Regions from separate parts of the Bradyrhizobium sp. SZCCHNR2028 genome, predicted to be linked through region 2. Evidence: predicted binding sites of a transcription regulator. Region 2 holds the regulator's gene; each other region holds the start of a gene.
The links. The regulator HrcA, encoded in region 2, represses chaperone genes, less so after heat shock. The targets are predictions, from matches to a motif close to GTTAGCACTCNCNNNNNGNGAGTGCTAAC.

Region 1 (10,247 bases), on a different contig from region 2:
ATGCCCGGCGCGGCGCCGTGCTGTTCATGGACGGCGATGGCCAGCATCCGCCGGCCCTGGTCGAGCAGCTCGTCACGCACTGGATCAAGGACGGCTATGACGTCGTCTATACCGCCAAGGCACATCGCGACAACGAGCCGTTCCTGCGCCGCGTCGCCGTGCACGGCTTCTACGCGCTCATCAACTGGGGCGCGCGGCAGAAGATCCCGGAGGATGCCGGCGACTTCCGCCTGCTCTCGCCGCGCGCGGTGGCCGCGCTGCGGCAGTTGCCGGAGCGCAACCGCTTCTTCAAGGGCCTGGCGAGCTGGATCGGCTTCCGCCAGATCCGCGTCGACTACGAGCCTGCCGCGCGTGCCCATGGCGTGACGGCCTTCAACCTGACCAGCCTGCTCGGCCTGTCGATCGAAGGCCTGACCTCGTTCTCGGTCGCCCCGCTGCGGTTCGCCAGCCTGCTCGGAATCCTGCTCGCCTCGGCGGCCTTTCTGTTCGGCCTCTCGATCCTGTGGGAGACTTTAGCCACCGGCAAGTCGGTGCCCGGCTATCCCTCGCTGATGGTCGGCCTGATGACGATCGGCGGCGTGCAACTGATCATGATCGGCATCATGGGCGAGTATATCGGCAAGATCCTGTCCGAGCTGAAGGCGCGTCCGATCTACTTCGTCGCCGAGCACAGCGAGAAGCGTGCAGCGCTCGATGCGCGCAGCGACGGCGCCGAGAGGAACGCCGCCGAATGAGCGCGACGCCGCACCGACGCATCTGGCTGTGCGCCGATGACTATGGCATCAGCCCCGGGGTTAACAGCGCCATCCGAGACCTGATCGCGCGCGGTCGGTTGAACGCAACCTCGGTGATGACCGTGGGCGCCGCGATCGGGCGCGACGAAGTGACGGAGCTGACCAAGGTCGCGTCCGACAGCCCGCGTTGCGCCATCGGCCTGCACGTCACGCTGACCGCGCCGTTCCGGCCCCTGACGATGCATTTCCGTCCCTCGGAAGGCGGCATGTTCCTGCCCTTCCCGAAGCTGCTGCGCGCCGGACTGACCCGCCGGCTCGATCCCGAGATGATCCGTGCCGAGGTCCTGGTTCAGCTTGCAGCGTTCGGCGATTTGTTCGGTCGCGCCCCCGATTTCGTCGACGGCCACCAGCATGCCCAGCTCTATCCGCAGGTGCGCGAGGGCTTTCTCGCCGCCGTCAAGGAAACTGCGCCCACGGCCTGGGTGCGCCAGGGCGGCCGCAATCTGCCCCTGATGCAGCGGCTGACGGCGCCGAAGGCGCTGCTGCTGGACGTGCTCAGCGCGCAATTCCGCCGTCAGGCCAGGCGGGCCGAGATCGCCTTCAATCCCGGCTTCGCGGGCGCCTACGACTTCACCAAAGCCTCCGACTTCGGAGCTTTGATGGATGGCTTCCTCGACGAGTTGCCCGAGCATGGGCTGGTGATGTGCCACCCCGGTTTCGTCGATGACGTCCTCATCGAGCTCGATCCGCTGACGGTGCAGCGCGAGCATGAGCACGCCTATCTTGCCGGCGAGCATTTTCCGGGCCTGTTGGAGCGCCGCAAGGTGACGCTCGACTGATGGATGTTTCGCGTGCCCCGGCGAACAAAACCCGGCGCGGCGGCGTTCGAAGTGGGAGGGAGGCAGGCATGCCGTCCGCCTTCGGCTTCCGAAACGCCTCGCAAGTGCAAAGACGCTTTGTCGCATACGGAAATTTAATCCGCGCCCCGGCTGGCCGGGCCACAAAGTCCCCCTAAATCTTGGCCGCGCTTGGCCGGAACAAGGCAAGCGGCAGGAGAACGACATGACACCGCAAGAACGCCAACTCATCGACGATCTGTTCGACCGGCTTGCCACGTTGGAGAGTGCACCGCGTGATCCGGAGGCTGCCGCCGCCATCGCCCAGGCGCTGCAGCGGGCTCCCAATGCCGTCTATGCGCTGGTGCAGACGGTGCTGGTGCAGGACGAGGCCCTGAAGCGCGCCAACGCCCGCATCGAGGAGCTGCAGCACGCCCAGGCCCCGCAGGGCCAGTCCGGCGGCTTCCTCGATTCGATGCGCGACAGCATCTTCGGCTCGGGCAGTCGCGGCTCGGTCCCCAACGTGCCGCCGCCGTCGCAGAGCCGCCCGGTCTGGAACAGCGGCCAGGCGATGCCCCCGGGCTACCAGGGCCAGCCCGGCTATCCCGGTCAGCCCGGCCCTTACGATCAGGGCGGCTTCGGCCAGCCGCGCGGCGGCATGTTCGGCGGTGGAGGCGGCTCGTTCCTCGGCACGGCGGCGGCCGCAGCGGCCGGCATGGTCGGCGGCTCGCTGCTGCTCGGCGGCATCCGCTCGATGATGGGCGGCGGGTCGCATCAGGCGTTCGGTGACACCACGATCATCGAGGAGCGGGGCGGCGGTGCCAGCCCGTGGAGCGGCGACCAGTCCGGCGGCTCGCTGGCGCGCGACGCCGGTCTCGACGACATCGGCCGCCCGGGCGGCGACGGCGGCCGGGCCGGCCTGTTCGACCAGGCGAGCCATGACGACAGCGGCAATGACAGCGACGCGGCCGACTTCGATGCCGATGACGGCTATGGCGACGACGACGGTGGCAGCGACTACGCGTGAAGTTCTCGGGTCGCAACGAACTGAAGAATGCGAAGGCCGCCCCCTGCGGGCGGCCTTTTTCTGTTGCTGATGTCGTGCAGCGGCGGTCGTCAGATCACGATGACCCGGGCACCGACGTTCACCCGGCCATAGAGATCGATCACATCCTCGTTGCGCATCCGGATACATCCTGACGAGACGTTGGTGCCGATCGTCCATGGCTCGTTCGAACCGTGGATCCGATACAGCGACGAGCCGAGATACATCGCGCGTGCGCCGAGCGGGTTCTGCGGCCCGCCCTCCATGTGCCGCGGCAGGTCGGGCCGACGCGCGAGCATTTCCGGCGGCGGCGTCCAGTCCGGCCATTCGCGCTTGGCCGAGATCGTCTTCACGCCCGACCAGGTGAAGCCGGGGCGGCCGACGCCGATGCCATAGCGGAGCGCCCTGCCCTCGCCCTGGACCAGATAGAGGAACTTGTTCGGCGTATCGATGACGATCGTGCCCGGCCGTTCTTTGCCGTTATAGTCAACGATCTGTTTCTCGTATTTCGGATCGAGTGGCCGCTGCGTCTGCTCATAGGCCTCCTCATCCGGCACTCCCTGCTGCGGGACCATGCCCGGCGCCAGCCGCTGCGGCTCGTAGTAGGACGGCTGCTGCTGGTACATCGGCTGTCCCGGCGGAGGCGCGCCGCGGCCGCCTTGCGGATCCCCGAACAGGAATTCGATGAAGCCGCCGCCCATGCGCGAGCGTTCGACATAGGCGGTGCGCACCGGCGCGGACTGCTGCGGCGGGCCGCTATAGATCACGGTCGGCTGCTGAAATCCCTGGGCTGCGGCGCGGCCCAGACCTGCATGGAAAACGCATGCGCCGGCCAGCAGCGCTGCGGATACTGATTTGAACATCGACGTACTCTGTACTGTTTCGTCTGAAGACTGTTCATCGCGCGAGGCAAATGCGCCGCCGCGTATCGTCAATAAAGAGCAAAACCCGATCGCTTTGGTAAACGCAGGAGGCGCCGGGATTCACCATCGCTGCACACGCGGCGGTTTTGATCGCTAGCGTTTATTTTGCGTGAAGGCCGCTGGCGCATGGTTAATCGTTGACGCACGATGCACGCCAGCGTTGCTCAACGGCGGTTCCTGGCGTGAACGCGATGTTAAATAGCCTCTGCGTAGAACTGATCCGAGCAAAAGGTCAGGGATACTATCATGGCGGTTCGCAAGCGTTTCCGTATCGAAGAAGCAATCGTCGGCCATATGCCGGAGCCTGAATTCGTAGGCGGCGAGATCGGCCCCAACCACAAGGAAATCATGGACGAGCTCCGCGCGATCCGCTCCCAGATGGCCAATGCGATCCGCAGCGGCGGCAGCAACACGGCGAACGCCGCCATCGAAGAGTCCGCCGCACGCGAGGTCGCCGAAGCGCGCGCGCTGCTCGAGACCTATCGTGCCCAGATCGAGCAGTGCGAAAAGCTCAAGGTCGAGCTCGACCTGATCCACGACGCGATCAACCGCACCAAGGGCGAGATCGCGACCCTCCATGCCAAGAGCTTCAACGGCGAGGAGATGGCCAAGGTCAACGGCGAGCTCGGCGCGGTCGTCGGCGGCACCGAGCAGGCGACGCAGCAGATCCTCGAAGCCGCGGAGGCGATCGACCAGGCCGCCAGCGCGCTGTCCAAGGTGGACTCGGCCGACCAGCAGAAGATCCTGAGCGAAGAGATCCAGGAGCGGGTGGTCTCGATCTTCGAGGCCTGCAACTTCCAGGACCTGACCGGCCAGCGCATCAACAAGGTCATGACCACGATGAAGTTCATCGAGCACCACATCGTGGTGATGATGGACATCTGGGGTGGCGTCGACGCCATCAAGGCGCATACGCCGCCGATCGTCGACCACCGCGAGGGCGACGCCAGACTGCTGAACGGCCCGAAGGCGGAAGGCGACGTCGGCCACGCCTCGCAGGACGACATCGACGCGATGTTCAACTGACCTCGTCCTGCCTGACCGGCGGCCACGCCGACCAGGGATGGCACCGAGCAGCACCAAGCAAAACGCCGGCGCTTTCACCGGCGTTTTTCGTTTGGCTTTTGGGTGTGGCCGGGGCTTGTCGCGAGGGCTTCGCCCGGATCTCAGGCGCGCGGTCCGCAGCGGACGTAGACCATCGTCTGGTAACGGGTCGCCGCATCCTTGTCGACGAAGCGGGTGATCAGCACACGGCCGTCAAAGGAGACGACCTCGCGGTCCTGCTCGCCGCCGGGCGGTCCGGCCGGGCCGATGTAGTTCTTGCCGCTGGCCGAGCCCTTCAGGCGCAGCTCCTGGGGAGTCGCCTGGTCGGCCAGATGCATCACGACACCGCCGGACGTGCCCGCCCCGATGACATAGGGCTGTTTGCACTGCGCCAACGCCATCTTCTCGGTGCGCGGACGGTCGTTGGGGTTGTTGTAAGCGGCGAGGCCCCATTTGCCGACGAGATCCTCGGGGCGGATCGTCGCCGGAACCTCGGGCTCGACCGGCGCCTCGGTCTGCATGGGGGGCGACGGCGACAGGCTGAAGCCCGTGCACGCTCCCAGAAGCATCGTGAGCGCCGACGCGATCGCGAGATTGGCAACCGGCCGCGCGCACCGTGAACTCGTCATGGCATCCCCTTAGGAACAAGATCGTGGCTGCCCCGTCCGGCAACCAAACCCAAAACGCTCGTCAGAGCAATGACGTCGGATGACGACGCCGCTCCACTAACATGTCTGGCCCGGGACAACATCCCCTAACAGCCTCAAGAACGGCTTAACTGCCGGCCGTTGCTTGACAGGAACAGCCGCAAGCCATATTTCCCCGAGCGGTCTTTAGCACTCGGAGGGCGCGATTGCTAAGGCTGCGAGCCAGTTGGCGCCAAGTGGGCGTCAAATGTGGCCGCATTCAGATTTCCTCCGACAGCAACAACTTATCCAAGCACCCCAAAAGGGATCCGTCATGGCCAAATCGAAGTTTCGTCCCCTGCACGACCGCGTCGTGGTTAAGCGCATCGACGCCGAAGAGAAGACCAAGGGCGGCATCATCATTCCCGACAGCGCCAAGGAAAAGCCCTCGCAGGGCGAAGTCGTCGCCGTCGGCCCGGGCGGCCGTGATGAGAGCGGCAAGCTGATCCCGATCGACGTCAAGGTCGGCGACCGCGTGCTGTTCGGCAAATGGTCCGGAACCGAGGTCAAGCTGGACGGCGAGGAGCTCCTGATCATGAAGGAGTCCGACATCATGGGCGTCGTCGCCTGATCCCGACCTGCCGGGGGCGGCGATCAGCCGCCCCGGGCGAAAATGCTCTGCAACCTCGTTCCGGCGACAGACGGGCGATCACGCCCCTCGCCGTCGAGGTCTACTCCAGGAGAATTTTGAAATGGCAGCCAAGGACGTCAAATTCGCCGGCGACGCACGCGACCGCATGCTGCGCGGCGTCGACATTCTCGCCAACGCCGTCAAGGTGACGCTCGGCCCGAAGGGCCGCAACGTCGTCATCGAGAAGAGCTTCGGCGCTCCGCGCATCACCAAGGACGGCGTCACCGTCGCCAAGGAGATCGAGCTGGAGGACAAGTTCGAGAACATGGGCGCGCAGATGCTGCGCGAGGTCGCCTCCAAGACCAACGACACCGCCGGTGACGGCACCACCACCGCGACCGTGCTGGCCCAGGCCATCGTGCGCGAGGGCGCCAAGGCGGTTGCCGCCGGAATGAACCCGATGGATCTCAAGCGCGGCATCGACATCGCGGTGGCCGCCGTGATCAAGGACATCGAGAAGCGCGCCAAGCCTGTCGCCTCGTCCTCCGAGGTCGCCCAGGTCGGCACCATCTCCGCCAATGGCGACGCCGCGATCGGCAAGATGATCGCCCAGGCGATGCAGAAGGTCGGCAACGAGGGCGTCATCACGGTCGAGGAGAACAAGTCGCTCGATACCGAGGTCGACATCGTCGAAGGCATGAAGTTCGACCGCGGCTATCTCTCGCCCTACTTCGTCACCAACGCCGAGAAAATGACGGCCGAGCTCGACGACGTCTACGTGCTCTTGCACGAGAAGAAGCTGTCCGGCCTGCAGGCCATGCTGCCGGTGCTCGAAGCCGTGGTGCAGTCGGGCCGTCCGCTGCTGATCATCGCCGAGGACGTCGAGGGCGAGGCGCTGGCGACGCTGGTCGTCAACCGCCTGCGCGGCGGCCTCAAGGTTGCCGCCGTCAAGGCGCCGGGCTTCGGTGATCGCCGCAAGGCGATGCTCGAGGACATCGCGATCCTGACCGGCGGTCAGCTGATCTCGGAAGACCTCGGCATGAAGCTCGAGAACGTCACGGTGAAGATGCTCGGCCGCGCCAAGAAGGTCGTGATCGACAAGGAGAACACCACGATCGTCAACGGCGCCGGCAAGAAGGCCGACATCGAGGCGCGCGTCGGCCAGATCAAGGCGCAGATCGAGGAGACCACCTCGGACTACGACCGCGAGAAGCTGCAGGAGCGTCTGGCCAAGCTCGCCGGCGGCGTCGCGGTGATCCGCGTCGGCGGCGCGACCGAGATCGAGGTCAAGGAGAAGAAGGATCGCGTCGAGGACGCCCTCAACGCGACCCGCGCTGCGGTGCAGGAAGGCATCGTCCCCGGCGGTGGCGTCGCGCTGCTGCGCGCCAAGAAGGCGGTCGGCCGCATCACCAACGCCAATTCGGACGTCCAGGCCGGCATCAACATCGTGCTGAAGGCGCTCGAGGCTCCGATCCGCCAGATCTCCGAGAACGCCGGCGTCGAGGGCTCGATCGTGGTCGGCAAGATCCTGGACGAGAAGTCCGAGACCTTCGGCTTCGACGCCCAGACCGAGGACTATGTCGACATGGTCGCCAAGGGCATCATCGACCCGGCCAAGGTGGTCCGCACCGCGCTGCAGGACGCCTCGTCGGTCGCCGGCCTCCTGGTCACCACCGAGGCCATGGTCGCCGAGCTGCCGAAGGACGCGGCTCCCGCGATGCCGGCCGGCGGCGGCATGGGTGGAATGGGCGGCATGGGCTTCTGAGCCCCCCCTTGCATCACCGAGACGTTCAGGAAGGCCGCCTCCGGGCGGCCTTCTTTTTGGCCGAGTGTCCGCGCCCGGGGGTGCAGCGATCGCAAATCGGCGCTACAGCTTAAGGCCGATTCTGCCCCCACAAGGATTTTCAGATGCGCGCGATTTTGCTTGCGCTGGCCGTGATTGCAGCGGCCGCGCCGGAACTCGGTTGGGCCCAGAGCAAGAGCGGGACCAAGGCCCCCGCCAACGAGACTCGGTATTTCACCGCGATCGACGGCCTGATGGACGGCAATGCCGACGTGATCCTGAAGGAGACGCGCCAGGGCAAGACCGTCACCGCCGCCACGCTCGACGTCTGCTATCCCGTCGCAAAGAATTCGGATCGCAAGGACCGCTTCGTGGTCAGCCTCACCGTCAATGGCCAGACCTTGACCGGTGCGACCCAGAGCAACGGCGCCAAGGAGCCGGTCACGGTGAAGCTGAATCGCAAGCCGACCGGCGACACGTTCGAGTTCCGCGGACAGATCGCGATCGGCAAGACCGTCACCGAGGTGGCGTCGACCGACAATTCCGACGTCAGCGAGAAAGAGTTCCAGGAGAGCCAGTCGAGCGACGACGGCATCAGCGCCCAGCCGAAGGACTTCACCGACGTCTCGCCCGAGGCGGTCTCGGTCCGGCTCAAGCTCGACGCGGTGACCGACTTCCTCAAGAGCCTGAAGGGCGAGAACGTCGAAGTTTCGCTGTCGAGCCTCATCGTGAGCTGCGACGCACTGCGCGCGGGCGAGCAGACCATCAGCATGACCGTCGACCCCGAACGAGCCGGCGCACTGATCGCGAAGGCGCGGACCATGAACGGCGTCGTCACCGCCGGCTGGACCGCCGGCACGGTCGAGATGGACCGCACCATCCGCTTTGCGGCGGCCGACTGGCGCGACGGTGACAAGATCAACAAGGACAAGCTGGCGGGCGCCATCTCCGACGTGCTGGCCAAGACCTACAATGCCAGGCCGACGAGTGCGGCGTGGAATCCGGTCAGCGGCAAGCTGAAGCTGACGTTGAAGCGGCCGAGCCAGCTGATGCCGGCGCTCGAGCTGACCGACGTCATCGAGGTCACCGGCCTCGTCTCGGCGGACAAGCCGGGCGGCGCGGACGCGCTGATGCTGTGGATCAGCAGCCCGACGACGACCACCGTCGATGAGGCATCGAGCGCCAAGCTGATCCTGTCGGACGAATCCTCGGGCGACGAGGAAAGCGATACCCGCGACGACGGCGGTGCCATCGACGAGCTGGCGAAGGCCTTCAAGGCCAAGCGCTGGGATGCGGACAACTCCGTCTGGAAGTAAGGCGACGGCAGGCGCCGCGATCTCAGATGCCACCCTCCCCTGGAGGGGGAGGGTCGATCGCACGCGAAGCGGGCGAGCGGGGTGGGGTGACGCCGCGGGCACCGGTGCACGTGGGGAGATCACCCCACCCCGCCTCCCATTCGCTGCGCTCATGAGAGGCGACCCTCCCCCTCCAGGGGAGGGTGACAGCGGGGCTGACCTCAAAGCTGCGTGCTGCGGAATCGCGAACGTGCATGAAGCAGGACCAGGTGCCGGACCATGACAGCGAGGTCCACATGCCGATATATCGATGTGACCAAGACTAGGACTTTCGATACGGCCGTCTCGGCTCAATTGGTGTTGAGCCGGAAGCGCAGCGTCTTCGGTCCGATGAAGATGATCAGGTCGCCCTGACGCTTCCAGTTCGTCGCCGCGCTCAGCGCCGCGATCAGCTCGTCATCGGCTTGCGCGCGTGCCGCCGGGCAGTTGCGGTCCTCGATCTTGCTGGCGATGAACACGATGGTGTTGCCGGCGACCGAGAACTGCCCCTTGCCGCCCTTGCACCAGAGCTCCAGCACGGTCTCGCCGTTGTCGCCGATGTCGAGATCCGGCACGCGCTTCGAGCCGGGCATTGGTAACGCATCGAGCGTCATCTCCATTCCGAAGGGAAACTCCTCCGCCGACGCGCCGGCAAGCGGCAGGCCCGACATCGACAACGCCATCATCGCCACGGCGCAGCCACGCTTCAACACTTGCATCGTTCCTCTTCAGACCAATCACACGCAGGGCTGCGCCTTCCAGGCGACGACCGTGATCCCCGCCGCGCCACGGCTCCCGCACAAATGTGTTCCAAACATAGCAAACCCCGCGCCGCAGCTGCGGCGCGGGGCTTTTGTCGCTGCCGGTGTTGCTACTTCAGCACCATCGCCGTGAACGGATAGACGTAGGCCTGCAAGGTGACGAACAGGCCGACCAGACAGGCCAGCACGATCGAATGCAGGAAGACGTAGCGCAGGATCGAGCTCTCGTGGCCGTACCAGTTGGTGGCGGTCGAAGCGACCACGATCGACTGCGCATCGATCATCTTGCCCATGACACCACCGGATGAGTTGGCAGCCGCCATCAGGACAGGCGACAGGCCGAGCTGCTCGGAGGTGATCTTCTGCAGGTTTCCGAACAGCACGTTCGAGGCCGTATCCGATCCCGTCAGCGCCACGCCCAACCAGCCGAGCAAGGTGCCGAAGAACGGATAGAGCACGCCGGTCGCGGCGAAGGCGAGGCCGAGCGTTGCGTCGACGCCGGACAGCCGGGTCAGCGTGCCGATCGCCAG
Region 2 (10,247 bases):
ACGTCACGTTGATCTCGGTGAGGTTGCCATCGATGACGTCGATGCCGACCAGCAGCAGGCCGCGCGCGCGCAATTCAGGACCCAGCGTGTCGCAGATCTCGCGCTCACGGGCGCTGAGATCGGTGGCCTGCGCGGCGCCGCCGCGCACCATGTTGGAGCGCAGATCGTCCGCCGCCGGCACGCGGTTGACGGCGCCGGCGAACTCGCCGTCGACCAGGATGATGCGCTTGTCGCCATGCTTCACCTCGGGGAGGAAGCGCTGGATCACCCAGGGCTCCTTGAACGTCACCGAGAACATGTCGAACAGCGAGCCGAAATTCATGTCCTGCGGCATGACGCGGAACACTGCCGCGCCGCCATGGCCATGCAGCGGCTTCATCACGACAGCGCCGTGCTGATCGCGGAAGGCGTTGATCTCGTCGAGATCGCGCGAGATCAAGGTCGGCGGCATCAATTGCGGGAAATTCATCACGAACAGCTTTTCCGGCGCGTTGCGCACGCTGGCGGGATCGTTGATCACGAGCGTCTTCGGATGGATGCGCTCGAGGAAATGCGTCGAGGTGATGTAGGCGAGATCGAACGGCGGATCCTGGCGCAGCAGCACGACGTCGAACGAGGTCAGCGCCGTCGGCTTGGGCTCGCCGAGCGTGAAGTGGTCGCCGACCTGGTCGCGCACGGTCAGCGCCTGCACCGGCGCGTACAGCTCCTCGCCGCGCAGCGACAGCTTGTCGGGCGTGTAGTAGCACAGGCCATGTCCGCGCCGCTGTGCTTCGAGCAGCATCGCAAAGGTCGAGTCGCCGCGGATGTTGATGCGCGCGATCGGATCCATCTGGACGGCGACATTCAGTTTCATGGGCAGGTCCCTGCTCTCTGCAGTCAGTTCATGTCAGGTGCTGGCGTCGAAGGCCGCCATCAGATGGCGCGGCAGGCTGCGCGGCGCAACCAGAATCGCATCGAAGCGCAGCTCGAATTCGGCATGGTCCGGATGCGCCATCAACCAGGCCTGCGCGGCATCGATGATGCGCTGCTGCTGGCGAGGCGTCACGGCATAGGCCGCATCGTCGAGCGAGGCGCGCGCCTTGACCTCGACGAAGGCGACCAGGCTGCGCTTGCGTACTATGATGTCGATCTCGCCATGGGGCGTGCGGAAGCGTTTGGCGAGGATGCGGTAGCCCTTGGCGATCAGCAGCGCTGCGGCACGGGCTTCCGCCGACAATCCAGTGCGGAAGGCGGCGACGCGCTCGGGTGCCGCCGTCTTCGCCGGCTTGTCTGGGGAGGCACGCTCAGTCTTTGCCATCGGCCTCCCCCGACCGCGCGCCCTTCGAGAGCTCGAGCGCGCGCGCATACACCTCGCGTCGCGGCCGGCGCGACAGCTCGACGGCATGCATCACGGCGTCCTTGACGCTCGATCGCTGCAACAGATCCCTGAGCACGGCGTCCAGTGCGTCCTGGGTCAGCACCTCGGCATCGCGCGGCGGTGGACCGATCACCAGCACGAATTCGCCGCGCGTTTCGAGATCGCCGGCCCGTGCAGCGAGATCGCCGATTGCTCCGCGCAGCACCTCCTCGTGCAGCTTGGTGAGCTCGCGGCAGATCGCGGCCTGACGCCCAGCCATGGCATCGGCGAGATCGGCCAGCGTCTCCTGCACCCGGCTGCCCGCCTCGAACAGAACCAGCGTCGCCTCGATCCGCGCGAGCTCGGACAGCCGCGTGCGCCGCGCCTGCTGCTTGGCCGGCAGGAATCCCTCGAAGAAGAAGCGGTCGGTCGGCAACGCCGCCACGCTCAGCGCCGCGAGCACGGCGGAAGGTCCCGGCAGCGCGGTGACGGCGTGTCCGGCCTCACAGGCCTCGCGCACCAGCTTGTAGCCGGGATCGGAGATCAGCGGCGTGCCGGCGTCCGACACCAGCGCGATGGCTGCCCCTCTGGCCAGACGTTGCAGGATCCGCGGCCTGACCGCTTCGGCATTGTGCTCATGATAGGCTGCGAGTTCCGCGCCCAGGCCGTAGCGCTCGGTCAGGCGCCGCGTGATTCGCGTGTCCTCGCAGAAGATGATGTCGGCGCCGGCCAGGGTTTCCAGTGCACGCAGCGTGATGTCGCCGAGATTGCCGATCGGCGTTGCCACCAGATGCAATCCAGGCCGTGCCTTGGGTGCCACGACGATTTGACCCGCCACCAGGTAGGTCGACGTGGTGGAAGATTTGCCGTCGTCTGGCGACGTCTTGGGGATTGCCTTCGCGCCCATCGAGGTAATTTAAAGGGCATGCCGCGGGATTGCCACAGGGGAACAGCCGCGCAGCAATTTTGAAGTTCCGATCGGCATGGGCGCGTGGCCGTTCATCGAACCTTCAAGTCCGAAACTGCACGTCAATGGGGATGTGTACGAGCAGGGGATAGGCCGTGCAAAACGTCGAATTGATCGGCTTTGTGGCGGTGACAGCCTTTTGTTTTGCTTAACTATTCGTCGACAATATGAGTGAATCAGCACGGCTTGGCGGACGTGCGTTTGGGGAACTTCTGGCCGGTCTTGGCCGAACGAAGAGATGCCATGGTGGGCCCGCGTCATCCCAACTCTCTCGGTCCGGGACCCCATGGGGTCGCCCGGCGAACGGCGCTGGGCCTGATCGTCGGCGCGCCGCTGCTGTCGGCGTGCTCCAACGTCCAGCAGGGCTTCAATCCGTTCGAGCAGCCGACGGCGCCGGCGGGACCGCCGCAGCAGCCGGCGGTTGCCGGTAACGGCCAGGTGAAGGTCGGGCTGATTCTGCCGCTGTCGGCGTCGGGCAATGCCGGCGTGGCTGCGCAATCGATGAAGAACGCGGCCGAGATGGCGCTCGCCGAGTTTCAGAACCCCAACATCCAGCTCCTGATCAAGGACGACGCCGGCAGCCCGCAAGGGGCGCAGCAGGGTGCGCAACAGGCCTGCGATGAAGGCGCCGAGATCATTCTCGGCCCGCTGTTCGCGGGCTCGGTACCGGCGACCGCCCAGGTGGCGCGCGCGCGCAACATCTCGGTCATCGCCTTCTCGACCGATTCGAGCGTGGCGGGGCGCGGCGTCTATCTGCTCAGCTTCCTGCCGGAGTCCGACGCCAGCCGCATCGTCGAATATTCCGCCAGCGTCGGCAAACGCTCGTTCGCGGCGCTGCTGCCCGACAATGCCTATGGAACCGTCGTCGAGGGTGCGTTCAAGACCGCGGTCAGCCGCCGCGGCGGACGCATCGTGGCGTTCGAGAAATATTCCGGCGACCGCGCCGGGTCTGCGCGCACGGTGGCGCAGGCGCTCGGCGGTGCCGATGCGCTGCTGCTGGCCGACGACGGCGAATCGGTCGCGGCAACCGCCGATGCGCTGACCGCGGCCGGCGCCAATCTGCGCAACATTCAGTTGCTCGGCACCGGGTTGTGGGACAATCCGCGCGTCTATGCCAGCGCCAGCCTGCAGGGTGGCCTCTATGCTGCGCCGGATCCCTCCGGCTTCCGCGCCTTCGCCGGTCGCTACCGGACGCGGTTCGGCGGCGATCCCGTGCGCACGGCAACCCTCGCCTACGATGCGGTGGCGCTCGTGGCCGCGTTGGCGCGCACCCAGGGCAACCAGCGCTTCGCGCCCGATGTCCTGACCAATGCATCGGGCTTTGCCGGCATCGATGGGCTGTTCCGGTTCCGCAGCGACGGCACCAATGAGCGCGGGCTTGCCGTGATGCGCGTCGGTTCGGGTGGCGGACAGACGGTCGCCGGCGCGCCGAAGAGCTTCAGCGCGACGTGAGTCGCAGCATCCTTCAGGCGGCGAGATCGGCGACGACCGCGTCGAGCACCGGAAAGCCATCCTGAGTCACGCGCAGCCGTCCATCCGGATCGACCGCGATGGCGCCCTCCTCGCGCAGCAGCGCGATGCGGCGCGGATCGAGCGCACGGCCGGAGATCGCGGCATACCGCCTGGGGTCGATGCCTTCGGCCAAACGCAGCCCCATCAGCAGGAATTCGTCGGCGCGCTCCTCGCGGTTGAGCTCGTCGTCGGTCATCACACCATGACCGTTGGACTCCACCCGCATCAGCCAGGCCTCCGGCCGCTTGTCGGTCGCGGTCGCATGCCTGATGCCGCCGATGTCGAGACGACCATGGGCGCCGGGGCCGATGCCGGCATATTCGTGGCCGCGCCAATAGATCAGATTGTGCCGGCACTCCGCGCCCGGGCGGGCATGATTGGAGATCTCATAGGCCGGCAGTCCGTGACGGCCACAGATCTCCTGCGTGACGTCGTACAAGGTGCGGGCCAGGCCTTCATCCGGCGTCGTCAGCTTGCCTGCGGCGTGCAGGCCGAAGAACGGCGTGCCTTCCTCGATCGTCAGTTGATACAGCGACAGGTGCTCAGCCGCCTCACCGATCGCGCGCGTCAGCTCCTCGGTCCACATCGCCGGCGTCTGGTCGGGCCGGGCGTAGATCAGATCGAACGAATAACGCTCGAACGCATTGCGCGCGATCGCCACCGCCTTCATCGCCTCCTCGGCGGTGTGCAGGCGTCCCAGCATCTTGAGCGACGCATCGTCCATCGCCTGGACGCCGAGCGAGACCCGGTTGACGCCGGCGGCGCGGTAGCCGGCAAAGCGTGTCGCCTCGACGCTGGTCGGATTGGCTTCGAGTGACACCTCGACATTGCCAGCGACGTGCCAGTGCTTGCCGATCGCGTCGAGAATGGCGCCGACCGTCTGCGGCTGCATCAGCGACGGCGTGCCGCCGCCGAGAAAGATCGACGTGACGGTGCGCGGCCCGATGCGGGCGGCCGTGGTCGCGATCTCCTGCGCAAAGGCGCGGGCGAAGCGGTCCTGATCGATGGCGGCATGCCGGACATGGCTGTTGAAGTCGCAATACGGACATTTCGACAGGCAGAACGGCCAGTGCACATAGACGCCGAACGCTTCGCTGTCAGCGCTGGTCAAGGCAGATCTCCGCGAGCTTCACGAAGGCGCGCGCCCGGTGCGACAGGCCGAGCCCGAGCGGCGGCAGGCCATGCTTCTCGATGCTGGTCATCTCGCCGAAGGTCCGGTCGTGGCCCTCGGGCAGGAACATCGGGTCGTAGCCGAAGCCCGCCGTGCCGCGCGGCGGCCAGACCAGGGTGCCGTCGACCCGCGCCTCGACCTCCTCGACATGACCGTCCGGCCACGCCACGCACAGCGCCGAGACGAAATGCGCGGTGCGCTTGTCGGCACTCATCGCGCCCCGCTCCTGCAGCAGGCGCTCGATCCGCGCCATCGCGCTGGTGAAATCCTTGTCCGGTCCGGCCCAGCGCGCCGAATAGATCCCCGGCGCCCCATCGAGCGCATGAACCACGATACCGGAATCGTCGGCAAAGGCAGGAAGCTGCGCGGCCTTGGCCGCGGCGACCGCCTTGATGCGGGCGTTGGCCTGGAAGGTCTCGCCGGTCTCGTCCGGCTCGTCCAGGCCGAGATCGCCGGCCGACACCGCCTCGACGCCATGGGGGGCGAGCAGCTCGCGCATCTCGGCAAGCTTGCCGGGATTGTGGGTCGCGATGACGAGGCGCCCCGTGAGCTTGCGATGACCGCTACTCACGCGACCGCCATCTTCTGCAGGTCGACCAGTCGCGCCACGCCCTTGCGGGCCAGTGCCATCAGCGCCAGGAGCTCGGCCTCGGTGAACGGCGTCTTCTCCGCCGTGCCCTGCACCTCGATGATGCGGCCGTCGCCGGTCATGACGAAATTGGCGTCGGTCTCCGCCTCGGAATCCTCGGCGTAGTCGAGATCCAGCACCGGCGTGCCGTTGTAGATGCCGCAGGAGATCGCGGCGACGTTGGCGCGCAGCACCTCGGTCTTGATCATGTTGCGCGACTTCATCCACTTGATGCAGTCAGCCAGCGCCACCCAGGCGCCGGTGATCGACGCCGTGCGCGTGCCGCCGTCGGCCTGCAGCACGTCGCAATCGACCGTGATCTGGCGCTCGCCGAGCGCTTCCAGGTCGATCGCGGTGCGCAGCGAGCGGCCGATCAGACGCTGGATCTCGACGGTGCGACCGGTCTGCTTGCCGGCGGAGGCCTCGCGCCGGGTCCGTTCCAGCGTGGCGCGCGGCAGCATGCCGTATTCAGCCGTGATCCAGCCGCGCCCCTGGCCCTTGAGCCAGGGCGGCAGCCGGTCCTCCAGCGTGGCGGTGACCAGCACATGGGTGTCGCCGAACTTCACCAGGCAGGAGCCCTCGGCGTATTTGACGACGCCGCGTTCCAGGCTCACGGCCCGCAGTTCATCCGGTGCACGGCGGCTCGGCCGCATGATTCTCTCCGTGAAAGCGCGCGAAAGACCGACTTTGACCGGCCTTGTAGGAGCCGCGACCGGCAGCGGCAAGGGCTTATCAAGGGATTATCATGGCCTCGTCGCGCCCGAGAGCACGCGACGACCGGCTTGCCACCGAGCCGCCGCATGGACACATTATAGGCAGCTGCGAGGAGAGCATCTGGTGGCCCACCACGATCCGATCAACCTGATGACACCGCCGGCCGGTCTGGCGCAGCTCAACGAGCGCTCGCGCGAGATCTTCCGGCAGATCGTCGAAAGCTATCTGGCGACCGGCGAGCCGGTCGGCTCGCGCAACATTTCGCGGCTGATCGCGGTTCCGCTGTCGCCGGCCTCGGTGCGCAACGTCATGGCCGATCTCGAGCAGCTCGGCCTGATCTACGCGCCGCACACCTCGGCCGGCCGGCTGCCGACCGAGGCCGGCCTGCGTTTCTTCGTGGACGCCCTGATGCAGGTCGGCGACATGACCGAGGCTGAGCAGCAATCGATCCAGAGCCAGCTCGCCGCGGTCGGGCGGGCGCAATCGGTCGAGGCCGCTCTGGACGAGGCGCTGACCCGGCTGTCGGGTCTGACCCGTGCCGCTGCCGTGGTGCTGACCGCAAAATCCAACACTCGGCTGAAGCACATCGAGTTCGTGCGGCTCGAGCCCGAGCGTGCGCTGGTCGTGCTGGTGGGCGAGGACGGGCAGGTCGAGAACCGGGTTCTGGTTCTGCCGCCGGGCGTGCCGTCCTCGGCGCTGACCGAGGCGTCGAATTTCCTCAATGCCCGCATCAGAGGCCGGACGCTGGCGGAAGCACGGCTCGAGCTCGAGACGGCGCTGGCGCATGATCGCGCCGAGCTCGACCTGCTGACGCAGAAGGTGATCGCCGCCGGTGTCGCGAGCTGGTCCGGAGGGGACAGCGACGAGCGGCAGCTCATCGTGCGCGGCCACGCCAACCTGCTCGAGGACCTGCATGCGCTCGAAGATCTCGAGCGCGTGCGGCGGCTGTTCGACGATCTCGAGACCAAGCGCGGCGTCGTCGATCTGCTTGGACGGGCAGAGAACGCGGAAGGTGTCCGCATCTTCATCGGCTCGGAGAACAAGCTGTTCTCGCTGTCGGGCTCGTCGACGATCGTATCGCCCTATTCCGACGCCACGGGTCGCATCGTCGGCGTGCTTGGCGTCATCGGTCCGACCCGGCTCAACTATGCCCGGGTGATCCCGACGGTCGATTATGCCGCGCGTCTGGTCAGCCGGCTGCTGGGTGGCTGACGCGTGACATGATTAACCCGCGGACAGCGCCTCCGGGCGCGATGGTCAGGCTGCGCTTGATTTTCGACGCTCAAAGCACGATATCCCGCCCCATACCCCCAAAACCCGTCAGCCGAACTTGCGAGTCTGTCCATGACCGATCCCGACCTGCATAAGAATGATCCGGAAAACCCGGCGCAGGCCAGCGACCCCGTCGTCTCCAAGCCCTACATCATGCCCGACGATCCTGAGACCGGCTCGGCCGAGGCCCTTGCCAAGGAGGCGGCCGACGCGCGCGACAAGATGCTGCGCACGCTGGCGGAGATGGAGAACCTGCGCAAGCGGACGGCCCGTGAAGTCGCCGATGCACGCATGTACGGCATTACCGGCTTCGCGCGCGACGTGCTCGACATCGCCGACAATCTGCAGCGCGCGCTCGATGCCGTGCCGGCCGAGACACGCGCCAATGCCGATGCAGGCCTCAAATCGTTGATCGAGGGCGTCGAGCTCACCGAGCGCTCGCTGCTCAACACGCTGGAGAAGAACGGCGTCAAGAAGTTCGATCCGACGGGACAGAAGTTCGACCCCAACTTCCAGCAGGCGATGTACGAGGTCCCGGATTCGTCGGTGCCGTCGGGCACCGTGGTGCAGGTCGTGCAGGCCGGCTTCATGATCGGCGAGCGCATCCTGCGTCCCGCGCTGGTCGGCGTGTCCAAGGGTGGCGCGAAGGCGGCGCCCGCGCCGAGCAACGATCAGTCGAACAGCGCCGCGTGACGGCGAGCATAGGCAGGTCTTCTCCTGCCGTCCTGTCAGTCCAACGAAGAAGCCACGGGCGGTGATGCCCGTGGCTTCTTGTTTGTCGGCGCGAGTTTGTAGTTCGTGTCGCGGCAAGTGGACCGCGGCCGATGAGACCGCGGCGTCCGGATACCGAGTTGGGCTCAGCCTCTCGGCTGGATGCCGTCGCGGACGGCGCGGAAGCGCGGGAAGGCTACCGACCACTGATCGCGCGGCGCGCTGCCGATGATCCGCAGTGTATTCGGCCCGCCGAAGCGCAGCCATTGCACCACGGTCACCGGCGTATTGTCCTTGCCGCTGGTGGCTTCGAGCCGGGTCTCGTAGGCCGGCTGGCCGTCGATGCGGATCGGCTCGGACATCGTGATGCGCGCTTCGCGGACGCCCGGAATGGTGGTGGCCGCCTGCTGGGCGACACGCGCGCGGTCGCCCGCCTCCGGGGCCACCCCGGCCACGAGCCCGATCACCACGAAGGGCGCGGCTTCGAAGCCCTTGTCCTCTTCGCCGTCGGCCAGGATCAAGGCACCCGGCCCGAGCGTGCGGATGGTCTTGAACCCGGAGAGCTCGGTCACCTTGAACGGCATCATCGCGAGCTGCTCGTCGACGGGAACGTCCTTGCGGACGACGGCGGAGGCGAACATCTGACGCACGGCATCGTCGGTGTAGATCCGGCTCGCGGTCTCCGGGATCTGCACGGCCACGTAGCCGGAGAAGCCGTTGCCGGGCAGGATCATCGAGTAGCGCCGCACCGGCGTGGCGCCATCCCGACCGTTCTCAACCGTGTAGTAGGCGGTGCCGGCGGCGGTCTCGATGCTCTCCGGCTTGACGCTGCCGGTCCCGGCGGGATTGGCGGTAAACGCATTCTTCACCTCGCCATAGGCGGCCGCCGGCAGTTCGGTCAGCAGCACCTTGACGCTCTGGTCCTCGGTTTCGAAGCCGGAAAACGTCTTGGCCTTGGCGAGCCCCACCAGCGGCGCGAGCCCGATGCGGACGCCGGGCGGAAATATGGCTTCGGCGGCCATGGCGGAGTGCAGCAGCGACATCAGCAGGGTAGCCGCGGCGAAGAATCGAACGATCATCATCAAACATTGCCTCGTTGACCGAGGCCTCGCGCCGAGGCGGTCGGGGGTCCTCGCCAGCGTGGTCTTCGGCGGCACGCTTTTAGCGGCTTTGCGCCCCCCGCAACAGGCCGGGCGCGCGGTTTTGATCGCCTGCGGCGATCAGCGCGCCCTGCGGGTCGCATTTCCCAGGTCATTTCGCCTCGAAAGGCGGGCTGATGACGGTGCCGTGCTAGCCGCGCTTCAGGATTTCGACGCCATCGACGGTCTGCACCAGCACATAGGGCGCGAGCAGAGCCCTGATCTCGGGGTCGGAACGCGCCCAGTCGCCCCAGTCGCTGTTCTGATTGTCGATCAGGACGACGTCGGGCGGTTGCCTCCGGAAGTCGGCGATGATCCCGGCGCGTTCACGTTCCACATAGGGCGCGAGCCTCTGCGCAGTTTGTGAATCGATGGTTCCGTCTTGTTGCGACCGGCGAACGATTTCCCGGACCCAGAACGCCTCCTGGCGCGAGATCCAGGTGCCATCAAGGGTCCGCACCATGGGGTGCCCGATGACCGCCGCCGCGCTGAGCACCAGCATGCTCGGGCGCGGCCCGAGCCGGGCCACCTGGGCTTCGATCTGCTGGACGTCGACACTACCATTGAACCAGAAGCAGGTCTGCACGAAGAGCACGGCGCCGGCGAGAGCGGTGGCGACACGCGGCCAGCGTCGCGCGTCGCGGCTGGCGTCGATCGCCGACACGGCAAGGCCGGCGGCAAGCAGCGCCAGCGCCACCATCGGATAGGCATGGTAGCCCCAGCCCTTTTGCTGCGCGACGAATGACACCAGGAACCCGAGTGATGCGGCCAATGTGGTGAACGATGCGGCGTCGCGC
Region 3 (10,247 bases), on a different contig from region 2:
GGCACCATCATAAAGGATGTCGCCAGGGTGATCTCGTTCGGCGTCGGCCGCAAGAACGCTGAGCGTGTCGAGCATGAACTGTTCGACGATACCGAGGCGTGGCGCTGCTCCGACATGGACGCGTACCGGCAGAAGGCCGTCGGACAGCTCGGCACGGTCGGGTCGGGCAACCACTATGTCGATTTGATGCGCGACGAGGCCGGCTTCGTCTGGATCGGCGTGCATTTCGGCAGCCGTGGGCTCGGCCATACTTCGGCGACGCGCTACCTCAAGGCCGCCGGCGGCAAGGACGGCATGAACGTGCCGCCCGCCGTGGTCGACGAGGACTCGGAGGTTGGGCAGCGCTACATCGCCGCGATGCAGCTCGCCGGGCGCTACGCCTATGCGGGACGCGAGTGGGTGACCGAGCGCGTGCGCCGGATCATCGGCGGTGCGGTCACCGACAGCGTGCACAACCACCACAACTACGCCTGGCGTGAGACCCATGACGAGCGTGACCTGTGGGTGGTGCGCAAGGGCGCCACACCGGCCTTCCCGGGCCAGCGCGGTTTCGTCGGCGGCTCGATGGGCGACGACGCCGTCATCATCGAGGGCGTGGAGTCGGAGGAGGCCAAGGCCTCGCTGTACTCCACGGTGCACGGCGCCGGGCGGCTGTTCGGGCGCAGGGAGGCCAAGCGGCGCTTCACGCGCGACGAGATGGACGCCTGGCTGCAGGGCCGCGGCGTCACCCTGATCGGCGCCGATCTCGACGAGAGCCCGATGGCCTATCGCCGTCTGCCCGAGGTGCTGGCCGAGCACGCCGGCTCGGTGAGGGTGGTGCATACGCTGCGGCCGTTCGCCGTGGTGATGGCGGGCGAGGGCGAGTTCGATCCGTTTAAGGATTGAGCGCGCCCTCGTAGCTCGCATGAGCGCAAGCGACATGCGAGTCCGCACGTGCAGTTCGTGAGACCCCGGATGTCGCTCCGGCCTGCGCCCGCAAGGCGCCGGCCTTTGCTCATCCGGGCTACGCGATTGCGCAACGATGACGGAGACACGATCATGACCGAGCTGACCTGGCACGCCGACAATATCGAGACGATTGCGAACTTCTTCTCCACTGCCGAGTGCGAGGACTACATCCGCTTGGGCGAGCAGATGGGCTTCGAGGAGGCGACGTTGTTCGCGCCGCGCAGCGTCAAGGACTATCGCAACAACGATCTCGTCATCGTCGACGATACCGAGCGCGCGCAAGGGCTCTATCAGCGGCTCGCCGGCCATCTCGCACCGTCGTTCCAGCATCGCTGGCAGCCGGTCGGGCTGAACGAGCGGCTGCGGCTGTATCGCTATGATGTCGGACAGAAGTTCGAATGGCATCGCGACGGCCATTTCGAGCGTGACGATGGCGAGCGGAGCCAGTTCACCTTCATGATCTATCTGAACGATGATTTCGAAGGTGGCACGACGTCGTTCTGCGACGACACCGGCCTGATGCCGGATGGTCCGTTCCGGATCATTCCGAAGAAAGGCATGGCGCTGCTGTTTCATCACCCGATCATGCATCGCGGCGATCCCGTGACGAAGGGGCGCAAATACGTGCTGCGGACGGACGTGATGTATCGGCGGAGCAGGTGAGGGGGCGCGTCGCACAAGGCGCGCGCTCTGCGTTCGTCACTCCGGGGGGCGCGTAGCGCGAGCCCGGAATCCATAGCCACAGGCCGTCGCGTGGTGCGAGGTGCTTGTGGCGTCTGTCTTCAACCAACCACCGCTCGGGCTATGGATTCCGGGCTCATTCGCGCTGCTCCAAAATGGCTTCGCCATTTTGCGCTTGAACGCCCCGGAATGATGGCGGAGAGGAGTTTAGCGACGAAGCCCGCATGAGCCCCGGCGACATTCGGGCCCCGGCGAAACAAAAAGGGCGCGGCTTTCGCCGCGCCCTTCGTATCTCTTGAGGAGGCTGGACCTTAGAAGTCCATGCCGCCCATGCCGCCGCCCGGAGGCATTGCGGGGCCGCCGGCGTTCTTCTTCGGCAGCTCGGCGACCATGGCTTCGGTCGTGATCAGCAGCGCAGCCACGGAGGCAGCGTTCTGGATCGCGGCGCGAACCACCTTGGTCGGGTCGATGATGCCCTTGGAGACCAGGTTGCCGTACTCGCCGGTCTGGCTGTCGAAGCCATAGGCGTACTGGTCCTTCTCCAGGATCTTGCCGACGATGACCGAGCCGTCCTCGCCCGCGTTGATCGCGATCTGGCGGGCCGGGGCGGAGAGCGCCTTGCGGACGATCTCGATGCCGGTCTTCTGGTCGTCGTTCTTGGTGCGCAGGCCCTTGAGCTGCTCGGAAGCACGCAGCAGGGCGACGCCGCCGCCCGGCAGGATGCCTTCCTCGACAGCCGCGCGGGTCGCATGCATCGCGTCATCCACGCGATCCTTGCGCTCCTTGACCTCGACCTCGGTCGCACCGCCGACGCGGATCACCGCGACGCCGCCCGCGAGCTTGGCCAGACGCTCCTGCAGCTTCTCACGGTCGTAGTCCGAGGTGGTCTCCTCGATCTGCGCCTTGATCTGCTGAACGCGCGCCTCGATGTCGGCCTTCTTGCCGGCGCCGTTGACGATCGTGGTGTTCTCCTTGTCGATCATCACCTTCTTGGCGCGGCCGAGCATGGAGAGGTTGACGTTCTCGAGCTTGATGCCGAGGTCTTCCGAGATCGCCTGGCCGCCGGTCAGGATCGCGATGTCCTGCAGCATGGCCTTGCGGCGATCGCCGAAGCCCGGAGCCTTGACGGCCGCGACCTTCAAGCCGCCACGCAGGCGGTTGACGACCAGGGTGGCGAGCGCCTCGCCCTCGACGTCCTCGGCGACGATGACCAGCGGCTTGCCGGTCTGCACCACGGCCTCGAGCAGCGGCAGCAGCTCGTTCAGCGACGACAGCTTCTTCTCGTTGATCAGGATGTAGGCGTCATCCATCTCGACGCGCATCTTGTCGGCGTTGGTGACGAAGTAGGGCGAGATGTAGCCGCGGTCGAACTGCATGCCCTCGACGACGTCGAGCTCGGTCTCGAGCGACTTGGCTTCCTCGACGGTGATGACACCCTCGTTGCCGACCTTCTTCATGGCGTCGGCCAGGAACTTGCCGATTTCGGCGTCGCCGTTGGCGGAGATGGTGCCGACCTGGGCGATCTCGTCGTTCGACGTGACCTTCTTGGAGTTCTTGACGAGGTCTGCAACGACCGCCTCGACCGCGAGGTCGATGCCGCGCTTCAGATCCATCGGGTTCATGCCGGCGGCAACCGCCTTGGCGCCTTCGCGCACGATGGCCTGGGCCAGCACGGTCGCGGTGGTGGTGCCGTCGCCGGCCGCATCAGCGGACTTGGAGGCGACTTCGCGCACCATCTGTGCGCCCATGTTCTCGAACTTGTCGTCGAGCTCGATCTCCTTGGCGACGGTGACGCCGTCCTTGGTGATGCGGGGAGCGCCGAACGACTTGTCGAGGACGACGTTGCGGCCCTTCGGGCCGAGCGTGACCTTGACGGCATTGGCGAGGATGTCCACGCCGCGCAGCATGCGATCGCGGGCGTCGACGCCGAACTTAACGTCTTTTGCTGACATATTGGGTTTCCCTGGGTTGAATTGGTCGTCTCACCCTGGGCAGGGCGCCCGCAGGCGCTCCTCAGGGTGAGCGTTGAGCGGGTTGGGCTTAGGCGGCCTTCTTCTTCGACGCGGTGTCGGTGAGCACGCCCATGATGTCGCTTTCCTTCATGATCAGCAGCTCCTGGCCGTCGATCTTGACCTCGGTGCCCGACCACTTGCCGAACAGCACGCGATCACCGACCTGGACGTCGAGCGGGACCAGCTTGCCGCTCTCGTCGCGGGCGCCCGGGCCCACCGCGATCACTTCGCCCTGCGAGGGCTTCTCCTTGGCCGAGTCGGGGATGATGATGCCGCCAGCGGTCTTCTCTTCGGCGTCGATGCGCTTGACCACGACGCGGTCGTGAAGCGGACGGAAAGCCATACAGTCCTCCTAAGCTATTGAGGCGATTGTCAGTTTCTGGAATTTTGGCAGTCGGTGCCGGCGAGTGCCAGCACGTGGGCTGGATTTAGGGGAGAGCATTCAGCCGGACAAGGGCTTGTAGCAGAAAAATTAGCAGTCAACTGCGGGCTCTGCCAAAGCGTTCCGATAGCGTTAACGGGAGCGGAACGAACCATGAAACCCCGTATTAGCACCTGGGCTAAGTGGCTGCTAATGCAGCATTTTTCAACATGTCGTTAAACATTTAAGCTTGAGATGGGTTGAGGACATGCGTCACATTTCTTGGCAGTGAGCGCATCTTTGCCGGGTGGCTCCATCCCGGTTGGCCACACGGACATGCGCTCCAGAAACGGAGGTTGGCATGGTGTCGAAGGTTGAGGTTTCCGAGGACTTTCGGAAACAGGTGCTGGGTTACGGGCTGACGACGGCGCAGATCCTGTATCGGATGCCGGATCACCGCTCGCTGCTGCAGACCTATGTCTGGCAGAACTACGACCTGTTTCCGAAATTCCCCGCGCTGCAGGACTTCCTGGCGTTCTGGCAGGAGAAGATCGAGGGCCCCTTGTACTCGGTCACGGTGGCGCATTCCAAGCTGATCAAGCCGGCCGAGCTGCGCGCCGTCGACGGCATCTTCCGGCTGCATTGAGGCTGACGCGTAGCCCGGATGAGCGAAGCGATATCCGGGTTCAACGCGGACGCGCGTGAGTCCCCGGATGTCGTTTCGCTCATCCGGGTTAAGCGCTGCCTCGGCCCTGTTGAGGTCGTCGATCGGTCGACCCGCAAAGCGGCAGGTTGTGCTATCCTCGCGTGCGAGGACACGCAGGGAGAGCGCCATGGCCAAGAAGAGCCGCACCGCCAAATCAGCATCACGCGCCGCCGCGAAAGCCGCGCCGCGAAAAACCGCAAAAACAAAGCCGACGGCGAAGACCGCCTCCGCGGCGCCCGCCAAGCCGGGTAGGGCGGCTGCGCCCTCGGCGCGCAAGGCGCTCGCGAGCAAGGGGCGACCAGCGCCGGCGCCGCGCCGGCGCAAACAGAAGGTCGCCATCAGCCATCACCGCGAGGAGGACTTCAAGGCCGACGGCCTGCGCGCCTATGCTGTTTACCGCGACCTCGGCATCGCCGACGCGACTCACGGGCTGGCGCGCGCGCATGTCATCCGCATGCTGCCGCCATGCAATCCGCACGAAGTCTCCAAGCTGCACACCCACGCGGTCGACTTCCAGATGGTCTATGTGCTCAAGGGCTGGGTGAAGAGCTACCTCGAAGGCGTCGGCGAGACGCTGATGCAGGAGGGCAGCTGCTGGACTCAGCCGCCGAAGATCCGGCACATGATCCTCGACTATTCCGACGACGTCGAGCTGCTGGAAGTGATCCTGCCGGCCGACTTCAAAACCGTCGAACTGTCGACGTAAAGCCGACAGAAATGGATGGAAACATTTGCGTGCGATGGACGGCGGTCCCATCGCGCGTGTGTGTTGACATCCGGTCTCGCGTCACTGGGACGGATGGGCCGGCGACGAATCCGTAAGAGGTGTTCGCCGCGGGCTTGCGTAAAGGCGTACCCGTCCCGTTGCCGCGCTTCGTCGTCCAGTTCGCTCCCACGATCCCGCGCGCGCCTCGCACGCGCGCATCGGTGCAGCCTCGCATCGCCAACGCGGGCGCCGGTTCGGCTTCAGGTGCCGCCCATCGCGAGGACATCGACTGGCTGCGCGCCATCGCGGTGCTCTCCGTTGTCGCATTCCATTTCGAGGCGCCGGCGATCTTCGGCGGCTTCGTCGGCGTCGACATCTTCTTCGTCATCTCCGGCTACCTGATCACCGGCATCATTGCCGCGGAGATGGCGGCGGGCCGCTTTTCGTTCGCGCAATTCTACGAGCGGCGGGTGCGGCGGCTGCTGCCGGCGCTCTACGCCATGGTGGCGTTCGCGGCGCTCCCGGCGTCGCAGGACATGCTGGGCTCCGAGCGCGCCGAGTTCTTCCGTTCCGCGGCCGCCGTCGTCACCTTCACCTCGAACATCTTCTTCTGGCAGCAGTCCGGCTATTTCGACCACGCCGCGGTCGAGAAGCCGCTGCTGCACACCTGGTCGCTCGCCGTCGAGGAGCAGTTCTATCTGGTACTCCCCGTCGTGGTCTGGGCCGTGTTGCTGATAGCGCGCGGGCGACGGCTGGCGCTGCCGGTCACGCTGGCGCTGCTGGCTGCCGGCTCGTTCGCGCTCGGTCTGCTGCTGATGCGAGGCGGCGCGTCCGCGAGTGCGTTCTTCCTCAGCCCGCCGCGCGCCTGGGAATTCCTGCTCGGCGGCCTGGTCGCGATTTCCGGACTTCCCGCACCGCGGCCGGGTCTCGCCCAGCGCGGCGCCCGCGCGCTGTCGCTGCTGCTGATGGCGGTGCCGATTCTGGCGTTGCGCCCCGGACCGGGCTTTCCCGGCGTCGACGCGCTCGCGCCATGCCTTGGCGCGGCGCTGTTCCTGTGGAGCGGCGTCGGCGTTGCCAATGTGCCGCGTAGCCCGTTGTCACCGCTCGGCGTAGCGGCGTTCGTCGGCCGCATCTCATATTCGCTGTATCTGTGGCACTGGCCGCTGTTCGCCTTCGCGCGCTTCGCCAAGCCCGGCCTGGCGCTCGACGGCTGGGAGCGGGCGGCGTTGTTCGCGCTCACGGTCGCGGTCGCCACGCTGTCCTGGCGCTTCATCGAGCAACCGTTCCGCAATCGCCAGCTCGCAGCGACCCCGCGCGCGGCCTTCGGTCTTGCGGCGCTGGCGAGCCTGCTGCTGCTGGCCGGCAGCGGCGTCGGCCTGCTACGCGCCAGCGCCGTGTCGGACGCCGACCGCGCGGCGCAGCGGCTGGACGCCTACAACGCCTACGACATGAAGCCGGTCTATCGCTATGGCACCTGCTTCACGACGCCGGACGGGCGCGTGCCCGGGGATTGTCTCCGTCCGGTGAGCGGCAAGGTCAACGTGCTGCTGTGGGGCGACAGCTTTGCGGCCCACTACTATCACGGCCTCGCCGCGAGCATCGATCCGCAGGCCGTCAACGTCATGCAGGCGAGCCAGCCGACCTGCATGCCGACCTTCAGCGCGGAGACGCAGGGGATCGCGGCCTGCCGCGCCCTGGCAAGCCAGATGCGCGACTATTTCGTGACGGCGCGGCCCGATCTCGTGGTGATGTCGGCGGACTGGCTCGAGAACGCCCGCCCGCCGCGCTTTGCCGGCATGGTGCGCGATCTCAGGCTGACGCTGGCGCGTCTCAGCGAGGCCGGCATTGCGGTGGTGCTGCTCGGTCCCTCCGTGCAATTCCGGGCGCGGCTGCCCTCGATGCTGGCGCGCGCCACCTTGCGCGGCATGGCGCCGGATCCCGTTGCGTTCGTCCGGTCCGATATCTTTGCGCTGGATCAGGCGATGCAGGCGGCGCTGTCGACGAGCGAAGGCCTGTCCTACATCTCGATCCTGTCGGCGGTCTGCGAGAACGGCCGCTGTCCGCTCACGGTCGGCGACGTCCCGCTGTCGTTCGATCATGCGCATCTCACGGCGGAGGGCTCCCAGCTCGTGATGGCGAGGATCGTGCCGCAACTGCTGCCGATGACGACCGAGCTCAGCTCACGTCAGCAGCCCGACGATCGCACCCATCAGGCAGGTGGTGAGGGTGCCGGAGACGATTGATTTGAGGCCGAGCGCGTTGATCTCGTCGCGCCGTGTCGGGGCCATCGTACCGAGTCCACCGATCATGATGCCGAGGCTGGCGAAGTTGGCGAAGCCGCACATCGCGTACAGCATGATCAGCCGCGCGCGCGGATCGAGCGCCGTCGCATCGAGCTTCGCCAGCTCGACATAGGCGATCAGCTCGTTGAGCACCGTCTTGGTGCCCATCAGGCTGCCGGCCGTGACGGCCTCCGACCACGGCAGGCCCATCAGCCAGCACACCGGCGCCATGACGAGGCCGAGCAGCCGCTGCAGCGAGATGTCGGCGCCGCCGATGGCGGGCAACAGCGACAGGATCGCGTTGGCAAGATGCACCAGCGCGACCAGCACCAGCAGCAGCGCGACGATGTTCATCAGCAGTTCGAGCCCGGCGCTGGTGCCCTTGACGATCGCGTCCATCGTCGAGGTGGCCTGCGTCTCCTCGCCGAGCGCGCCGCCGGTGAGTTGCTTCGACGTCTCCGGCACCATGATCAGGCTGATCAGGATCGACGCCGGCGCGCCGAGCACCGAGGCGATGACGAAATGCGCGGCGGCATCGGGGATCAGCGGCGCAAGCAGCGTGGCGTAGAGCACCAGCACGGTGCCGGCGATTCCGGCCATGCCGCCGGTCATGACGAGAAACAATTCGCTGCGTGTCATCTGCGCCAGATACGGCCGGATGAACAGCGGCGCTTCCACCATGCCGAGGAAGACATTCGCGGCGGTCGACAGGCCGACGGCGCCGCCGACGCCGAGCGTGCGCTCCAAGAGCCAGGCCATGCCGCGCACCAAGGGCGGCAGCACCCGCCAGTAGAACAGCAGCGTGGTCAGCACGCTCATGACCAGCACGATCGGCAACGCCTGGAAGGCGAGCACGAAATCGGCGCCGGGCGCCTTGAGGTCGAAGGGCAGGGCGCCGCCGCCGACATAGCCGAAGACGAAGGAGGTGCCGGCCCGCGAGGCCGACGAGATGGCGCCGACGACGTCGTTGATGGCGCCGAAGGCGCGGGCAACCGCGGGGACCTTGAGCAGGACGAGCGCGGTCAGGATCGTGACCACGAGGCCAAGCGCGGCCTGCTTCAGCGACACCGCGCGCCGGTTCTCGCCGAGCGCCCATGCGATCGCGAGCAGCGCGACGATCCCGAACCCCGATTGCAGCTGCAGCATCAGATCCCCCGACCCCCGTTTCATTATGAGCGCAGGGAACAGCCGCGCGCAATGCCGTGCGGCCATGCGGGGCTTGCGATTGACAAGCAGTTGGGCCTGCGTCACGCAGGCGCCACCATGTCGTCCACCGTCCCGATCGGCGCGCGCGATCTCTTGAAGCAAAGCGCGTTCCTGTTCTTCCTGTCGTCCCGCAGCCTGTCGCGCTTTGCGAGCCAGATCGCCGCAGTGGCGATCGGCTGGCAGATCTACGATCTCACCGGGCGCGCCTTCGATCTCGGCATGGTCGGGCTGATTCAGTTCCTGCCGACGGCACTGCTGGTGTTCGTCGCCGGCAGCGCCGCCGACCGATTCCAGCGCAAGCGCGTCGTGCAGCTCTGTCAGCTCGTCGAGGCGCTGACGGCGCTCTATCTGTGCTGGGGCGCCTACGCCGGTCAGCTCGGCGAATTCGAACTGTTTGCTGCGATCTTCGTGCTCGGCATTGCCGGGGCGTTCGAGAGCCCCGCGACCGCGGCGCTGCTGCCGCTGATCGCCCCGGCAGGCACGCTGCAGCGGGCGAGCGCACTGTCGAGCGGGGCCGCGCAACTCGCGACCATCGCCGGTCCCGCCATCGGCGGCTTCGCCTACGCGGTCGCGCCGGGTCTACCCTATGGCATCATGATGCTGTTCTGGATTGCCGGCATGGGGCTGACCGGCCTGATGCAGGTACCGGAGGACGTTCCGGTCGAGCGGATCGACGGCAGCAAGGCCGACCTGTTCGCTGGCGTCCGCTTCATCCGCGCCCATCCTGCGATTCTCGGCACCATCTCGCTCGATCTGTTCGCGGTGTTGCTCGGCGGCGTCACGGCCTTGCTGCCGATCTATGCGCGCGACGTCCTTCAGGCCGGGCCGTTCGGGCTCGGCGTGCTGCGCGCAGCGCCCGCGGTCGGCGCGCTGGCGATGACGGCGGTGCTGGCGCGCTACACCATCCGGCGGCGCGTCGGCCTGCGCATGTTCCAGGCGGTGATCGTGTTCGGCGCGGCGACGGTCGTGTTCGCCGTCTCGCATGTGATGTGGATCTCGGTCGCTGCGCTCGCCATTCTCGGTGCCGCCGACACCATCAGCGTCGTGATCCGCTTCTCGTTGGTGCAGCTCGCGACGCCCAACGAGATGCGCGGCCGCGTCGGCGCGGTGAACTTCCTGTTCATCAACGCCTCCAACCAGCTCGGCCAGTTCGAGAGCGGCATCACCGCCGCGCTGCTCGGCGCCATGCCCGCCGCCATCCTCGGCGGCGTCGGCACCATCGCGGTCGCGCTTCTGTGGATGAAGCTGTTTCCCGAGCTGCGGAAGGTGGAGCGGTTGGAGTAGGAGTCGTGGAGGCACCCTGCCGCAGGGTGGGCAAAGCGGCCGCCCGAAGGGCGGCAGCGTG

Region 1: the regulator HrcA is predicted to act here: its motif matches at 5,415-5,443, upstream of groES (co-chaperone GroES).
Region 3: the regulator HrcA is predicted to act here: its motif matches at 4,028-4,056, upstream of groES (co-chaperone GroES).

The regions. Positions count from the first base shown of each region.
Region 1 is NZ_JAUHJF010000002.1:12,318-22,564, reverse strand. It holds gene QX121_RS03250 (glycosyltransferase family 2 protein) at 1-734, shown strand, start outside; gene QX121_RS03245 (ChbG/HpnK family deacetylase) at 731-1,573, shown strand; gene QX121_RS03240 (DUF2076 domain-containing protein) at 1,797-2,597, shown strand; gene QX121_RS03235 (L,D-transpeptidase) at 2,687-3,478, opposite strand; gene QX121_RS03230 (protein phosphatase CheZ) at 3,785-4,564, shown strand; gene QX121_RS03225 (hypothetical protein) at 4,705-5,211, opposite strand; gene groES (co-chaperone GroES) at 5,543-5,839, shown strand; gene groL (chaperonin GroEL) at 5,961-7,604, shown strand; gene QX121_RS03210 (hypothetical protein) at 7,748-8,938, shown strand; gene QX121_RS03205 (META domain-containing protein) at 9,268-9,675, opposite strand; gene QX121_RS03200 (L-lactate permease) at 9,828-10,247, opposite strand, start outside.
Region 2 is NZ_JAUHJF010000022.1:51,692-61,938, forward strand. It holds gene gshB (glutathione synthase) at 1-853, opposite strand, end outside; gene QX121_RS26780 (YraN family protein) at 887-1,297, opposite strand; gene rsmI (16S rRNA (cytidine(1402)-2'-O)-methyltransferase) at 1,284-2,243, opposite strand; gene QX121_RS26790 (penicillin-binding protein activator) at 2,547-3,755, shown strand; gene hemW (radical SAM family heme chaperone HemW) at 3,769-4,926, opposite strand; gene rdgB (RdgB/HAM1 family non-canonical purine NTP pyrophosphatase) at 4,913-5,557, opposite strand; gene rph (ribonuclease PH) at 5,554-6,267, opposite strand; gene hrcA (heat-inducible transcriptional repressor HrcA) at 6,452-7,540, shown strand; gene grpE (nucleotide exchange factor GrpE) at 7,673-8,293, shown strand; gene QX121_RS26820 (hypothetical protein) at 8,458-9,393, opposite strand; gene QX121_RS26825 (hypothetical protein) at 9,602-10,247, opposite strand, start outside.
Region 3 is NZ_JAUHJF010000003.1:345,624-355,870, reverse strand. It holds gene QX121_RS07585 (RtcB family protein) at 1-885, shown strand, start outside; gene QX121_RS07580 (2OG-Fe(II) oxygenase) at 1,039-1,611, shown strand; gene groL (chaperonin GroEL) at 1,941-3,581, opposite strand; gene groES (co-chaperone GroES) at 3,670-3,984, opposite strand; gene QX121_RS07565 (usg protein) at 4,364-4,648, shown strand; gene QX121_RS07560 (cupin domain-containing protein) at 4,836-5,414, shown strand; gene QX121_RS07555 (acyltransferase family protein) at 5,636-7,657, shown strand; gene QX121_RS07550 (NupC/NupG family nucleoside CNT transporter) at 7,595-8,842, opposite strand; gene QX121_RS07545 (MFS transporter) at 8,960-10,186, shown strand.